DNA from 3 places in the Mucilaginibacter defluvii genome. Region 3 is predicted to be linked to each of the others. Evidence: riboswitches for the same ligand, from Rfam matches in the RefSeq annotation. Region 3 holds a riboswitch; each other region holds the start of a gene.
The links. Region 3 has a riboswitch for cobalamin ahead of ABD960_RS08410 (TonB-dependent receptor plug domain-containing protein). Riboswitches for the same ligand answer to the same signal wherever they lie in the genome.
Positions count from the first base shown of each region.

Region 1 (5,554 bases), on a different contig from region 3:
GCCACAAAAATCAGTTATAAACGGTAACGATGTTTATAGCTGGAGCGTGTCAAACCTGAAGGCTTTTAAAAACGAAAAAGGGGTGCCCGAATGGTGTGTTGCGCCACGGGTTGATTTTTCGCCGGTTAACTTTTCTTATGATAATCGCCCAGGAAAATTAGATACCTGGGAAAATTTCGGCAAGTGGATTCAAGCGCTCAACAGCGATGTAAACACCCTGCCGCCTGCCCGTGCCGAAGAGTTCAGGAAAATGACTGCTAACTTTAAAACGGATAAAGAAAAGGCTAAATTTTTATACGAGTATTTGCAAAAGAACATGCGTTACGTGAGTATTCAGTTGGGTATTGGCGGTTTAAAGCCATTTGCCGCGAGCTTTGTCGACCAAAAAAAGTATGGCGACTGTAAGGCCCTTTCCAACTATATGTACGCTATGCTTAAAGCGGTGAACATACCGGCCAACTATGCCCTGATCCGGGCCGGCGAAAACAGCGAACCTGCTGATTTTGCATTTAGCCAAAACAGGTTTAACCATGCCATATTGTGTATTCCCTTTAAAAACGATACCACCTGGCTGGAGTGCACGAGTGATACACAGCCATTCGGTGTGTTAGGCACATTTACTGAAAACCGTAATGCTTTACTTATAACCGAGAGCGGCGGCAAACTGGTGAGCACGCCTAAAACCAAAGCCGCAAACAATGCCTTTAACAGCAATGTAAATATTAAGCTTAATGCTGATGGCAGCGCGGTATCAACCATAAAATTAAAAAATACCGGTGAGTTCAGGAGTATGATGCTTGGGGTTGCCGAAATGTCGGTTGATGAGCAAAAAGAATTTTTTATCCGGTATCTTAAAATGAAGCAACCCGCTGCATTCAATATTAAGCAAGCCGATGATAAGGATGGCATGAAAGAACTGGAACTGGAAATGGCGTACGATAAATTCAGCGATGTAATTGCCGGGCCGCGCCAGTTTTATAAACCGGCCGCGTTTGACCTTTGGGCATACACCTGCCCGGCGGAAGAAAAGCGCAAAGCTGATTTTTACTTTGACCATCCGTTGTTAAAAAATTGTGTAACCACCATTAGTTTACCCGAAGGGTTTGAGGTGGAGAACATGCCGGCTAATCAAACCTTAAAATTTGCCTACGGCGATTATACTCTGAACTACGCTTATGATGCAGCCAAAAATGAAGTGGTTAGCACGGCTAAATTTACGTTAAACAACCACATTATCCCGGCGGCAAAGTATACCGAAATGCAGCAATACCTGGATAACGTAGCGAAAGCGCAAAACAAAAAGCTGGTTATAAAACGCAAGGCGTAACTTTGCGCCGATGATTTTCAGGCTTGATGAACGTTTGCTGTTTCCGGATCCGGCCCTGGCCGAAGCGGATGGCCTGCTGGCCATAGGCGGCGATTTGAGTGCCGGACGATTGATGCTGGCTTACCAAAACGGCATATTTCCGTGGTATAGTGATGACACACCCATACTGTGGTACTCGCCGCACGAGCGCTTTGTGCTGAACCCGGCAACGGTAGTCATCTCAAAAAGCATGCGGCAGGTACTGCGCTCGGGCAAGTTCAGGGTAACATTTAATACTGCCTTTGCAGAGGTAATAAAGGCTTGTTCGCTGGTACCTCGCGAAGGGCAGGATGGCACCTGGATCACCGGTGATATGATGGCGGCTTACATCAATCTGCACCAACTGGGCAAAGCCCATTCTGTAGAGGTTTGGCAGGATGAGGCGCTGGTTGGCGGCCTGTATGGGGTAGAAGTAGGCAAGGTTTTTTGCGGCGAAAGCATGTTCAGCAAAGTAAGCAATGCTTCAAAAACCGCGCTTATTACACTCTGCAAAACAGGTAAGTACAGCCTTATTGATTGCCAGGTATATACTGAACACCTGGAAAGCATGGGTGCGGGCATGATCGGCCGCGATGAATATATGGCCATACTGCGGCAATAAACTGTTACCTTCGCATTTGTACATGCAAAGCACCAATACACAAGAGCGTATAATTTTAGGCATCGACCCGGGTACAGCCGTAATGGGTTACGGGCTGATCAAGCAAACCGGCTCCAAATTGGAGCTTATTAGCCTGGGCGTGGTAAAAATGGGTAACATTGACGATCACATGCTCAAGCTGCAGCGCATCTTCGAAAAAACGGTAGCGCTTATTGATAACTATCATCCCGATTGCCTGGCAATTGAGGCGCCTTTTTACGGTAAAAACATTCAGGTAATGCTTAAGCTGGGCAGGGCACAGGGCATGGCTATGGCCGCGGCTTTGTCCCGTAATGTTGATATAACCGAATATGCTCCCCGCAAAATAAAACAATCCATAACCGGTAACGGCAATGCCACCAAAGAGCAGGTTGCCGGTATGATACAACGCTTGCTGAATTTTACCGAAACCCCCGATTTTCTCGACGCTACAGATGGCCTGGCCGTGGCGGTATGTCACGCGTTTCAGCGCAGCGTTGTTAGCGGCTCCTCTTCTTCTTCAAAAAAATCATACTCCGGCTGGGATACCTTTGTAAAGGATAATGCCACCCGCGTATCAGGCGTTGGTAAAAAGAAGTAGTAAGGTGTTTATAACTTACCCCAGATGTTAAAAACTATCATTACCTCGATACTTCCCTCGTCGCCTATCTTTGAAAGCACCAAATAGTTCTTTGTAAACACCGTAAGGTTGCCGGTTTTATAACTGGTATTAAAAGGGAACCATGTTAAACTCATGGGCTGACGTTGCAACTGTATCGTTTTAGTCATCAGCGAGTTGTGAATAGTGAATGGTGAGCGGTGAGTAGTGATTGGATGTCATTCCAATGCTCACAACTGACTACTAACCACTCACCAGTGACAACTGACCATTGACCAAAACAAAGCCAGACACCTGCCCTGCGGTATTTGACAGAACTTTCACGCATAGGGTTTTGCCAAAAGAAGTAGCCTGCCTGCCGGCGCCATTGAGCGCTTGCCTGTCGCGCCCTCGTCTTTTGTCAGTACCTGCTGCAACACATACAATAATTTAATTAACGAGGCGCTTATGAAACAGGAAAACGATGAAGTATTGCTACGAGAGAACAAAGACCGCTTTGTGATTCTCCCCATTAATTACCCCCGTATTTGGGAAATGTACAAAAAGCACGAAGCCAGCTTTTGGACAGCCGAGGAAATTGACCTTAGCGACGACCTGAAGCACTGGGAAACGCTTAACGCCGGCGAAAAGCATTTCATATCGCACATACTGGCGTTTTTTGCCGCCAGCGATGGTATTGTGAACGAAAACCTGGCGGTGAACTTTATGAGTGAAGTACAGGTTCCTGAAGCACGCTGCTTTTATGGTTTCCAGATCATGATGGAGAATATACACTCTGAAACATACGCCCTGTTGATTGATACTTACGTTAAAGACCCTGTTGAAAAAGACCGTTTATTCCATGCCATTGATACCGTGCCATGTGTAGGCAAAAAAGCCGAATGGGCCCTTAAATGGATTGAGAACGGCACCTTTGCGCAGCGCCTTGTAGCTTTCGCCGCGGTAGAGGGTATCTTTTTTTCGGGTAGCTTTTGCTCACTGTTCTGGCTTAAAAAACGTGGCCTGATGCCGGGCTTAACTTTTAGCAATGAGCTGATCTCTCGTGATGAAGGTATGCACTGTGAGTTTGCCTGCTTACTATACAGTATGCTTAACAACAAGTTGAGCAAAGAGGAAGCAACGAGCATTATTACCGATGCCGTTGAAATAGAAAAGGAATTTGTAAGCGATGCGTTACCGGTTAACCTGATAGGCATGAATGCCAAGCTGATGAGCCAGTACATTGAGTTTGTGGCCGACAGATGGTTGCAAGAGTTGGGTTATGATAAGCACTATAACGCTACCAATCCGTTTGATTTTATGGAGATGATAAGCTTGCAGGGTAAAACCAACTTTTTTGAAAAGCGCGTAGGCGACTATCAAAAAAGCGGTGTACTAAACAACGTACCCGAGAGCAAATCGTTCTCGCTGGATGAGGACTTTTAACAGCCCCACCCAACCTCCTCTAAAGGAGAGGAGCAAAAAAGATAATTAACTATAATAAATACACTCACTTAGAAACTCCCCCTTTAGGGGGTTAGGGGGCACGCAATATGTTTGTAATAAAAAGAGATGGCCGCAAAGAGTCGGTAAAATTTGATAAGATAACAGCACGTATCGAGAAGTTGTGCTACGGGTTTCAACTGGTTGATCCGATTGACGTTGCCAAAAAGGTGATTGAGGGTTTATATGATGGCGTAACCACTTCGGAACTGGATAACCTGGCTGCTGAAACTGCCGCGTCATTAACCACCAAGCACCCGGATTATGCTTTGCTGGCATCGCGTATAGCTGTGTCAAACCTGCATAAAAACACGGTAAAATCATTCAGCGAAACCATGCGTATGCTGTATGAGTACGTAGATAGCAAGAATGGCAAAAACGCATCGCTGATCGCTGATGACGTTTGGGAAGTGATCAGAGATAATGCTGAAGTGTTAGACAGCACCATTATTTACGACCGCGATTTCGGGTTCGATTACTTCGGCTTTAAAACGCTTGAAAAATCATACCTGCTAAAAATCGACGGTAAAATAGTGGAACGTCCGCAGCACCTGTTTATGCGTGTATCGGTAGGTATCCACAAAAGCGATATCGACAGCGTTATCAAAACTTACAACCTGATGAGCGAGCGTTGGTTCACCCACGCTACACCTACGCTATTCAACGCGGGTACGCCGAAACCACAAATGTCATCATGCTTTTTGCTGACCATGAAGGATGACAGCATTGACGGTATTTATGATACCCTGAAACAAACCGCCAAAATTTCGCAAAGTGCGGGTGGTATAGGTTTGAGCATCCATAACGTACGCGCAACAGGTTCATACATCAGCGGTACCAACGGTACCAGCAACGGTATCATACCGATGCTGCGTGTATTTAATGATACTGCCCGTTATGTTGATCAGGGTGGCGGCAAGCGTAAAGGCGCTTTCGCTATTTACCTGGAGCCTTGGCATGCTGATGTATTCGAGTTTCTTGACTTACGTAAAAACCACGGTAAGGAAGAAATGCGCGCCCGCGACTTGTTCTATGCCCTTTGGATTTCAGACTTGTTTATGAAACGCGTTGAGGCCAATGAGGATTGGAGCCTGTTCTGTCCGCATGAAGCACCGGGTTTAGCGGATTGCTTTGGTGCCGAGTTTGAAGCATTATACACTAAATACGAACAAGAAGGCCGTGCCCGTAAAACCATTAAAGCACAGGAGCTTTGGTTTGCGGTGTTAGACTCACAAGTGGAAACCGGTACGCCTTATTTGTTGTACAAGGATGCCGCAAACGCCAAATCAAACCAGCAAAACCTGGGTACTATAAAAAGCTCAAACCTTTGCACCGAGATCATGGAATACACCTCGGCTGATGAGGTAGCGGTTTGTAACCTGGCATCGCTGGCCTTACCGCGCTACATCAACAACGGCGTGTTCGATCACGAGAAATTATATGAGGTTACTTACCAGGTTACATTGAA
Region 1 is NZ_BAABJI010000001.1:360,151-365,704, forward strand. It holds gene ABD960_RS01565 (DUF3857 domain-containing transglutaminase family protein) at 1-1,327, shown strand, start outside; gene aat (leucyl/phenylalanyl-tRNA--protein transferase) at 1,338-1,967, shown strand; gene ruvC (crossover junction endodeoxyribonuclease RuvC) at 1,990-2,586, shown strand; cobalamin riboswitch at 2,675-2,920, shown strand; gene ABD960_RS01580 (ribonucleoside-diphosphate reductase small subunit) at 3,052-4,029, shown strand; gene ABD960_RS01585 (ribonucleoside-diphosphate reductase subunit alpha) at 4,137-5,554, shown strand, end outside.
Region 1: another riboswitch for cobalamin. It lies ahead of ABD960_RS01580 (ribonucleoside-diphosphate reductase small subunit); the one in region 3 lies ahead of ABD960_RS08410 (TonB-dependent receptor plug domain-containing protein).

Region 2 (5,554 bases), on a different contig from region 3:
GCTGCCATAACTTTGCACCCAGCCGTTTTTGGTAAAAGCAAAGCCGTCCAGTTGCTCGCCGAAGTATTCAACCATATCGTTACGTTCAAACTCGCCATGTACCAGTACGTCAATACCAATTTCTTCCTGCCAGCGTATGGCATCTATGGTGGCTTGCTCAATAGCCTTTTCATAATCAGCGGCGCTTAGCTCGCGCTTTTTAAATTTAGCCCGCAGCTGGCGTATATCTTCAGTTTGCGGGAACGAGCCAATGGTAGTTGTAGGGAAGGCCGGGAGTTTAAAACGCTGCTGCTGTATTTGCTGCCTGTTGGCAAAGCCGCTTACACGTTTATCGTCGGCTTCGGTCAGTTCAGCGATACGTTGTTTAACGGCTACTTTGTGCACCCGTGTTGATAATTTGCGTGCCTCGATAGATTGTTGATTGGCTTGCAGATATTGCTGATCATCAGTACCAGTAGCTATGGCTTTAAGCTCTTTTATCTCGTTCAGCTTCTGCCTGGCAAAACTCATCCAGTTTTTAAGACCGTAATCAAGTTCTGTTTCCAGGCCGAGATCAACCGGACTATGCAGCAGTGAACATGATGGCGCTATCATAACACGCCCGGCACCGATAGCAGCTTTCGCTTTTTCTATCAATTCCAACGACGCTTTATAATCATTCTTCCAGATGTTACGGCCATCAATTACACCTAACGACAGGCTCAGGCTTTCAGGCAGTTGTGCCAACACGTCATTCAATTGTTGCGGCGCGCGTACCAGGTCAATATGCAGGGCGGCAACCGGCAGATTTACGGCAAGCGAGGTATTATCATGCAGGGCATCAAAATAAGTAGCTACTAAAATATTTACACCGTTAACACGATTGCTTATCAATTTATAGGCATATTCAAAGGCTTCCTTCTCTTTTTGCGACAGATCAAGCGCCAGTACAGGTTCATCTATCTGTATCCATTCTGCGCCTTGTTGCTTTAAGCGATTGATGATGTCGACATAGACAGGTACCAGTTTCTTTATCAGGTCGATACGTTCAAAGCGGCTGCCTTTTTCTTTGCCCAATAACAGGTAAGTTACCGGGCCAATCAATACGGGTTTGGCATTGTTGCCCAGGTATTGGCGGGCTTGCTGGTACTCGGCAAATGGTTTTTCAGAGAATATACGGAATTCCTGCACCTGGGTAAACTCGGGTACCAGGTAATGGTAATTGGTATCAAACCACTTGGTCATTTCCAGTGCCGTAATATCCAATCCGTTTTGCTGATAGCCGCGGGCCATGGCAAAATACAAGTCAGTTTCGGTATTAGTTTTAACTTCGGTAAGCACTGGGGCAAAGCGCTCGGGTATTACCCCCAACAGCAGGCTCATATCCAGCACCTGGTCGTAAAAACTGAAATCGTTACAAGGTATCAGGTTAATACCCGCATCCAGTTGTGTTTGCCAGTTTTCTTCCTTAATTGCTTTTCCAACCTGGTTCAGTTCTTTCAGGTCGATTTTGCCTGCCCAGTAATTTTCGCAGGCTTTTTTGAGTTCACGGCGGCTACCAATGCGCGGGTAACCTAAGTTTTGCGTTAGCATTCTTTTAAAAAATTAATTAAATAAATCTGTTAAAAGCGCTTTAGCCTAAGCTTCGCAATGCGTTTGGGGTGGAGTAGAAAGACAGGCACGACGGTACATAGCAATCCCGTCAAAACAGAAGGTTAGCCTAACATGTACATCATACCTGATCAATTGCTTCATACCGCGAAAGCATTGTCAATTCGGTGGCAGGCAGGTCTCCTGGCTTGTAACATTTCTGCCGCTCTTCCCATTTATTAAAACAGTGAGCATTTGTTGGCAGAAACCTTTTGCGTTACTTACAGTTGCGCGACAGCCCGTGATTTGCACACGGTTCCCTATTAATTTAGCGTTTGTAAAACCCGCACCGGTTTGATGAAGAATAAGTAAAGAACTTGCAGGGGCTAAAATAGATAAAATATAATTATCAGGGTTTGCCCAGGTTTTTAAACGACACAACCGCAAATAAATCATTTGCGGCACACATAGCAACCACATAAAAAGACGGATTTTACCGCCGATTTTATATTTATTTAATGGATAAATAACATTTAAACAAATTAAATTTTGTTATGGAAGCTTTTTAATTATATTAGGAAGTCCGAAATCATGTAAAACCAATTAATTGTGATGAGAGGGTTTAAATTAAATCGCCACCGGAATTTAACCTTTGAGGAAGTATTTGAGCATTATAAGCTGCAGGTTTATAATCAGGTTTACGCTATAGCAAAGTCTGGTTACGCAGCCGAAGAAATTACCCAGGAGATATTCATCAAGCTTTGGACAAATGCCGAGGCCTTGAATGATGTAAAAAACCTGGGCGGTTACATTTATACCATTACACGTAACTATTCCCTTAATTATTTGCGTAAAGCTGCCAGCGATACCCGGCTGGTTAACGAGCTGATGCGCGTAGCCGTTGTTGATGATAACAATACAGAGGCTCGCCTTGCGGTTTCTGAATGCAGGCAATTGATATCGCGCGCTGTAGGCCGGCTATCGCCACAACGCCAGTTGGTTTATAAACTATGTAAAGAGGACGGCATGACGTATGACGAAATTGCCGCGCAGCTCAACCTCTCAAAACATACGGTAAAAAACCACCTGATGGCCGCCCTTAGCTTTATAAATACATACCTTACCAAAAATGGTGTCCACTCGGCCATGGTGCTGCTGTTTTGCTGCATTTATAACCAATAGCACTACAAACAAATTTTATTTTACTTTTTATTAGTCTGATAGCTGATTTACTGTGTCTTTAGTATATCAATCAGTTATTAAATGGATCAAAGTCAGCGTAAATCAGAACTTCTTAAAAAGTACATGGGCAATACGTGTACACGCGGGGAGTTTGATGAATTGTTTGAAATGCTAAGGCAGGCAGACAATTTTGATGATTTTGACCTTGCCTTTAAAAACCATTGGGATAAAGCATCACAGGTGGCCACGCCCAAAGCGGCAAATCTGGGTGGCATCCGGCAAAACGTTGTAATGCGCCTGTGGAGCATGCGCAGGGGGCGCGTACGCGTTAAATACGCAACTGCCATTTTATTGATATGCGGCGCGGCGCTGTTTTTATTTAACCGTTACCAAAAGCCCGAGGCGCCGGTTTACCAAACCGCACAAACTTCAGCAGCCAAAACAAAAGTAGTATTATTGGCTGATGGCACCCGCGTTACATTGAATGCCAACAGCAGCTTACGCTATCCCGATAATTTCAATGCCGATAAACGCGAAGTGTACCTGACGGGTGAAGCTTATTTTGAAGTATTTCATGATGCAGAAAAACCATTTGTAATTCACTCCGGCAAGTTGCTTACCCATGTTTTGGGCACAACCTTTACGGTTAGCGCTTATCCGCAGGCGGCATCCCCGTTAAATGTAACCGTACTAACCGGCAAGGTAGCCGTAAAGCATCAGCAGGCCAATGCCCTTGCGGTGCTTACCCGGGGCGAATCAGCAACCATGAGTTACGGCAAAACACGGTTTGAACTGACCAAACTCAAAAATCCCGAAGACGCCATTGCCTGGATTGATGATAAATTGATTTTTGAAAACACCGATCTGAAGCAGGTTGCCGCCGTTTTGAGTAACAAGTACGGCGTCAGCATCATTATAAATGATAAAAAGCTGGCCGACCAGCGCATAACCGCCATTTTTCAGGGTCAAAGCCTGCAAGGCATCTTAAAAGCCGTTACCAAAATAACGCATACCAATTATACCACCGTTAACAACAATACCTATACAATAAGCACCAATAAACAGTAACATACTTAACCCCAAAAAAGAAGGAGAGAAATTATAGATAAAATCACGACATAAAAAAAGGTTGAATGTGGTACCAGCACATCCAACCCCTGGGCATGTTGCCCCAAATTCATAGCCAAACCCTGTAAAGGGCATTTCATCACTATAAATTTTGATCAAATATATGACAAATAAATCATTGTCCTCTCATTTGATATGCAAAGCATTTATGCGGCTAACACTAATTTGTACCATCATTTCTGTTTGCTTTACATACGCGTCAGCCAAAAAACTTTCCGCGCAGGATTTGAACACCCGTATATCGCTGCACGTAACCAATATGCCGGTTAAGGATGTGCTGCGCCGGATAAACAAAGAAACCAAAATCAGCTTTGCCTTCAGCAATACTATTGTAACCACCCAACAGGTAAGCGTTGATGCCCGCAACGAGCAACTGGGCGCTGTTTTAAAAAGAATGCTAAGCCCTATCGGGATGGATTATTCCATATCAGGCAATGTGGTTTTAATTGATAAAAAGAGTCCTGTTGCCGATGAACCCGCTCCGGCAGAGAGCAACACCATACCTGCACCGGTAAAAATTAGCGGCACCGTGGTTGACGATGCCAGGCAGCCGCTGATAGGCGTAAGCGTAATGATAAAAGGCAGCAACAATGGCACCGTAACCAATGCAGACGGCCGCTATACCATTACCGCGCCGGACGATAACAGCATCCTGGTATTCTCGTACATGGGTTTTATTACCCAGGAGATAAACGTTAACGGCCGCAGTACGATTGACGTGCAGCTGGCTGAAAATAAAAAAGAACTGAACGAGGTGGTGGTAACCGCTCTTGGTATCTCTAAGCAAAAGAAAGCACTGGCCTACGCCGTAACCGAGGTTAAGGGTGACGAATTTACCCAGGCACGCGAGAATAACGTAGCCAACGCTTTAACCGGTAAAGTGGCCGGTGTTAACGCCACAGGCCTATCAACCGGGCCGGGCGGATCGAGCAGGGTATTGATACGCGGTAATGGCTCCCTGTCAGGCAGCAATCAGCCATTATATGTGGTAAACGGTATGCCTATTGACAACACGGTACCGGGCGGTAGCGCCTCTACCAATGCGGGCGGGGGCAACGTTGACCGTGGTGATGGTATTGCGGGCATTAACCCGGATGATATTGAATCCATGAGCGTATTAAAAGGTGGTACCGCCGCCGCGCTTTATGGCGCGAGGGCTGCCAACGGCGTTATTTTGATCACCACCAAAAAAGGCCGTGCTGGTAAAGGTATCGGTGTGGAGTATAACTCAACCTTCACGGCGGAGAGCCCGTCCGTATTCCCTGACTGGCAGTATGAGTATGGCCAAGGCGATGGCGGTGTAAAACCGATGACACAGGCCGCCGCCATACAAACCGGCCGCCGCTCGTTCGGTGCGCGTATTGACGGCTCAACGTATGTAGGTTTTGACGGACTTGAGCATGCTTACACGGCACAAAAGGATAACATCAAAAACTTTTACCGTACAGGTACCAACTTAACCAATACGGTTGCTTTTACCGGCGGTACCGAGGCGGTAACCTATCGCTTCTCCATGTCTGACCTGGATAGTAAAAGCATTTTGCCGAACAGCGATTTTAACCGTAAAACAGGAAACCTTAACGTAAGCGGTAAGCTGGGTACAAAATTGAGCTTTGAAGCTTCGGCACAGTATAATATTGAGAATGCCAAAAACCGTGCGAGCGCAGGTGACGCA
Region 2 is NZ_BAABJI010000004.1:823,751-829,304, reverse strand. It holds gene metE (5-methyltetrahydropteroyltriglutamate--homocysteine S-methyltransferase) at 1-1,572, opposite strand, end outside; cobalamin riboswitch at 1,747-1,932, opposite strand; gene ABD960_RS20790 (RNA polymerase sigma factor) at 2,182-2,751, shown strand; gene ABD960_RS20785 (FecR family protein) at 2,833-3,819, shown strand; gene ABD960_RS20780 (SusC/RagA family TonB-linked outer membrane protein) at 4,028-5,554, shown strand, end outside.
Region 2: another riboswitch for cobalamin. It lies ahead of metE (5-methyltetrahydropteroyltriglutamate--homocysteine S-methyltransferase); the one in region 3 lies ahead of ABD960_RS08410 (TonB-dependent receptor plug domain-containing protein).

Region 3 (5,554 bases):
AAGGCAAAAAAAGAAATCTACCGCCAGGTACGCATGTGCAATAAAACTGTCTTTATAATCCGGAATGGTAATTTCCATAAAATGAAATATTACCACTGCAATAGCAGCTATACCCCTTAACCCATCAAGCGTATTAAAATGTTGTTTGGTGTCGATCAACGTATCATTCATCAATAATTTATTATTTGTAACAGAGGGGGTAAAAATGAGATTTACACCTTGGAATACTCAGAACTATTGTATCAATGTTTCGCTGTTCTGTTTCAATTTTTCATAGCTGGTATGAAAACTGATCCTTTATTGCGAACTATAGTGCTAAAAAGGCAATACGAGGAAAATTTTAAAGAAAAAGGCAAGGCGGACTACATCAACCCGGTTTTTCAAAATAAGATTATTGATGCTCAATCGCTTGCAGCGGAGTTCCGGATATTGACGCTGTATAGATAACTAAATGTTAAAGCTTGTCTTTACTGAATGATAGAGGTTGTACTTGGATAAGCACCATATATCATACACCCGATGTAATAAACAAAAAAGCGGCCCTTATCGGAGCCGCTCTACATATTTTGTTTTTGCAAACTTACATGGCAAGCTCGTGCCTGCTACGTAAAATGGTGTATTTGTTTTTCGCTAATTCAAAACCACCGTACAATGCTAACCCAAATACCGCATCGCTGATAAGCATGTTGCGCAGAAACGGCAGCGCATTGGTAAGCGAAGTGATATAACCGCTCATGTCGTGCGTGTAATAGGTGCCGTAAAGAAAAGGCAAATCGGTGATCAGCCAGAACAACACTGCCGAAGCAACCGAACCCGCTAATACATTAAGCACATTAACCCTTGTTATCAACGTACCGATCAGCACCGTTAAAGCAAAGCATGAATAGGTTACCAGATCGAACCACGAAAATAAGGTGATATGGCCTGTATACAGATAATTAATGCCGATGTTGCTCAAGAATAATACTACAAGCGGCACCAAAAACGACTTCCATTTATCGGTAAAATAAGTACCTGCAAACAAAGCTACCGCGCCAACAGGGGTAAAATTACTTAAATGCTGAAACTCAAAAGTAACAAAACGCATGGCTATAGCGCCTACTATCATGAGTATGAGTACTGTATTGCGGGTGTTCATATTATATGCCGACATTGCTTGTATATTTATATGCGAAATTAACGATTAAAAAGCAATTTGTAAACTTAGCGTTTAGTTGTTTTTAAACACAACTTTACCCGGTATTAATCCTGTAGCTGCGCTATCCTTAATTGCCCCTTCACGGCTGAATATATAAAGTTTGCCATCAGCGGTGTAGCCTTTAGCATCCGTAACAAATACTTCACCGGTACTCTCTTTAACCGCTATGGCAAATGGTGTAGCAAATTTAAAGTTGCCGGTTATGAAATTGGCGTTACTTACCTGGTCGGTAGTTGTGTTAAATACCACTACTTTACCATCGCCCGAAATCAGGTATGCAGAATTTCCGGCTATCGCGATGGTGTTGCCATAACCAATATCAGTGGTCTCGCTCGATTTTATCGCATCGTTAGTACCATTGATAATGGTAAGTGCAGGCAGTATCTTATCATAGTCGCCTGCTGAAATCACGTATACGTCGCCGCCTGCATCAGCAGCCAAACTAACCGGGTTAGCCGGAACAGTGATCTTCTTTGTTTCCGTATTTGTATTTAAGTCAATAACTGATACACTGTTATCCGGATTGCCGAAGGTAAGTCCGCCTGAGTTAGCTACATAGAGTTTTCCGTTCGCAATGGCCATTTGTTCAGGGTTACGACCAACAGTGATGAACTTCTCGATAGTGAGGCTCGCGGTATCAATCACGGCTACCGTATTATCATACGATGTGATATAGGCCTTATTTTTATAAAAAGCCACATACCTGGGCTGGCGCGCAACACCGTTATTTTTCATGTCGATATGTTTGATCAGCTTACCATTGCGCGGGTCGACTACCTCTAAGGTACTCGAAACGTTCACCGTAATGTACATTTTTGAGCCATAAATTGCAGCATCATTCGCTACAGAACCCAAGCCGGTGCCATTAGCAGCCGAAAATACATCTAAAGTAACCTTTTTGGTTGTGGTATTATAGAAAGTTAATGACGCATTGCTTGCGCTGAATGCTCCCTGATTAACGATAAATACGCCAGTGCCTAAATTATCTTCGGCAACTATCGGGTCGTCATCCTTACTACATGAAGTAGCTAATAACGAAAGGGCAGATAAAAGTAATAAGTAGCTGTGTTTAAATGATCTCATTTTGATGTATTAAATTGTTAATTGAAGTGTTAAGCGTAGTGAGCGCGGCGGCATGGGGTATCCTTTCACAATTACGTAATTACTGTTAAACGCGTTGTTAACCTCCACCGCTGTATAAAACTGTTTTTTCAGCAGCTTGAAATTATAGGTTAGCGACAGATCGCTTACATGATATGCAGGAACATAATATTCCGGCCGGTTATTGCTCAGATAATATCGCGACGATGAAAAAATGTGATTATAAAATAAGCCGACGCCGTTGTGCCTAACGCCTGCATTTAAAGCAAGCGTATGTTTTGGCGTGTATGGTATCTGATCTTTATAAAAACTATCGCCCGGGTTACTGATATCAATTGCCCGTTGATAGGTATAAGCCAGGCTAAGTAAACCCGCATAACCATTAACCGGTTTAAAACGTGTTTTTAGGTTTAAATCCAGCCCTCGGATATCTACCTTACCAATGTTGCGCACGCTTAAAATCTCTGCCGACCGCCCCGGAAAGGAGAAAATTTTATTGGTTACCTTATAATAATAACCATCAACGCTTGCCAAAAAATATTCTGTAAAACTGTCGAAATTTTTGGTGTAGACCGCACCGGCATTAAATTGGCGTGATTGTTCCGGTTGAAGATTACGTGGCTGTACGGCGTAGTAATATTGCTCGGACAGGTTAGGGTAACGATAAACATCTTTATAAAATGCCCGAAACAGTAATTCGCCGTTCTTTATCGCCTCAAAGCTTGCCACAAGCGTTGGACTTAATGCCGATTTTGATTTTGCTGCGGTGTTTGTCTCCGCATCATCATTGATATACATGCTGAGTAAACTTGCCTGAAACCCGAAGCGGCCTGTTTTTAAGTTACTCGCCAACACATTGTATAACGACAATCGCTTTGGAAACGCGTACCTGTAAACATCAATATCCATATCTGTAAACGACGCATCGGTACCGTAGGATATTTCCCAGTTATTAAAGGGTTTATAGCTTAAAGTGGCGGATTGGTAAAGCTCGCGCTGTGTATAATGTTCATTAGCGCCGCCATTATTATTCAAAAATGAAGCATCGGTATAATGCTGGTAATTGTGCGATGCCTTGGCGGTTAATAACAGATGCAATGAACTCTGCCAAATACGGTCATAAACAGCCTGCACAAAAGCGTCCTGGTTAAGCAGGTGCTGATCTTGATATACAGCATTAAGTATGACCGGACCGGGCAAACCACGGTCAGAGCTGATGTAATTAAACTGAAGCCTGAACGTCGTACTGTCGTCTTTGCTGTAGTAAACTCCCCAGTCAATTTGCTGGGTAGATACGTCGCTATTTACACGCCTGCCGATGGTGTCTCTGCCACCAAAGTTATCTTTAAATTTGTAATTGCCGTTAGCTTTTTGTGTTGAGGCGTTTAGTACAGCCGACCAATTATTACTCAATCGCTGCTGCCACTGTACATAAGGATTGATTAAACTAAAGCTTCCGGCACGCACACCGGCAGTAATGCCGTAAGGTTTTTCAACACTTAATTGAGGCTGCTTTGTAATGAGCGAAAGCACCGCCGAATTCGCATACGAACGAGCTGGCAAGCTTAGGTTAATCGGCTGGCCGGTATATAAAATAATCTCCTGTAAATTCAATAAATTAAAGCGCCCAAGATCTACCTGCCCGGTTTGCGCATCGTTTATCGGTATACCATCGTACAAAACGCTGGTGTAACCGGCACCCATACTGCGTACCGAAACTGTTTTTAATCCGCCTATTCCGCCATAATCGCGCACGGCAACTCCAGAAAAATTGCGAACTGCATCGGCTACGCTAAAAGCGCTATATCTGGAAAAATCAGCAGATGTAATAGCCTGAACAGGAGTAGCCGACTTTAAAACACCTGATGTAATACCTTGAATGTGTACTTCCTGTAAGTTTTTGACACTGTCGGATTGCGCGAGGGTATTCTGGCTAAAGCCCAATATGAAAAACGCTATCGCATTTAATGCAAAAATATTTTTGTTTAACATATTGATTTCACCACGACTATTTAAAACGAAAAGAGATCAGGAGAAATATAATATGAGTGAAATGCGCATTGCACATGCCATTCAAGCTTCAATCCCCGAAAGCTTCGAATAATTAATTACTTATGGCAGGTATTCTGACTTGCTCCCCTCACTCCTGCCTTCCCATAGTTTATTACTACAGTGGCTTATTGACGGATTTTTGGTTACAGAGCTTACAGCTGCGGGACAGTTACGGACTTACACCGTATTCCCTTTTAATTTGCGAGGCTATCAAGTAACAACGCAAAACCAAAAGCGCACAAATGTACAATAAATAGCGACTACTATTTAAAAAAAAACCGTTCGTGTAAAAGCAAGTTTTTTAACTAAAGCAAAACTCCTTTAACGGCACAATGTTATATAAGTAATCTACTTAAAAACATATCATTATGTCGAATGCATCAATACAGTTGGCAAACAACTACCACCGCGCCGAGAATAACGCGGAACCTATAAACCTAACATGGCCGGAGCGATATATCTCCATTGCTACGGGTGTTAAATTAGGAATATCGGGTTTTAAAAACCTGTTTAAAAGTCCGTTTTCAAGTATTATAAAACTTGGAGCCGGCGGCTACCTGCTAAGCAGGGGATTTACAGGCCACTGTGAATTGTATAGCCGGGTTGGTAAAACCACTACCGATGATGTGGTGAACGTAAATGTACGTTCAGCCTTTGTGGTTAACAAGCCGCGTTATCAGGTTTATGAGTTTTGGCGTCAGCTTGATAATTTGCCTCTGTTTATGAAACATCTGGAAAGCGTACAGGTGATTGATAACACCCGATCGCACTGGGAGCTTAAGTTACCGGCCGGCGTAGCCCGTGTTACCTGGGATGCTGAGATTGTGAAGGACGAGCCGGGTTACATGATTGGCTGGAGCTCACTGCCGGGATCTATCATTGATAACGCAGGTAAGGTACGTTTCAGAGATGCCGAAAATGGCGGAACCCTGGTTGATGTGGTGATCAGCTACCACCCACCTGCAGGTGGCCTTGGCGCAAGTATAGCGTATGCTTTGAACCCGGTGTTTAAAAGCATGGTCAACGCTGATGTTCAGAACTTTAAGCAATACATGGATATCGACAATGATACCCGCGAATTAAACGACAAAAGCACAGACCCGCTGTTGTAGAAATTAAATCTATTAATTAAGGCGCTTACAATATTTGTAAGCGCTTTTTTTATAGCAGGTTGAAGGCGCGGGCGTATTCTGTAAATTCAAA
Region 3 is NZ_BAABJI010000002.1:493,144-498,697, reverse strand. It holds gene ABD960_RS08430 (acyltransferase family protein) at 1-171, opposite strand, end outside; gene ABD960_RS08425 (hypothetical protein) at 283-447, shown strand; gene ABD960_RS08420 (DUF6580 family putative transport protein) at 581-1,153, opposite strand; gene ABD960_RS08415 (DUF5074 domain-containing protein) at 1,211-2,281, opposite strand; gene ABD960_RS08410 (TonB-dependent receptor plug domain-containing protein) at 2,291-4,291, opposite strand; cobalamin riboswitch at 4,399-4,599, opposite strand; gene ABD960_RS08405 (SRPBCC family protein) at 4,720-5,463, shown strand; gene ABD960_RS08400 (helix-turn-helix transcriptional regulator) at 5,513-5,554, opposite strand, start outside.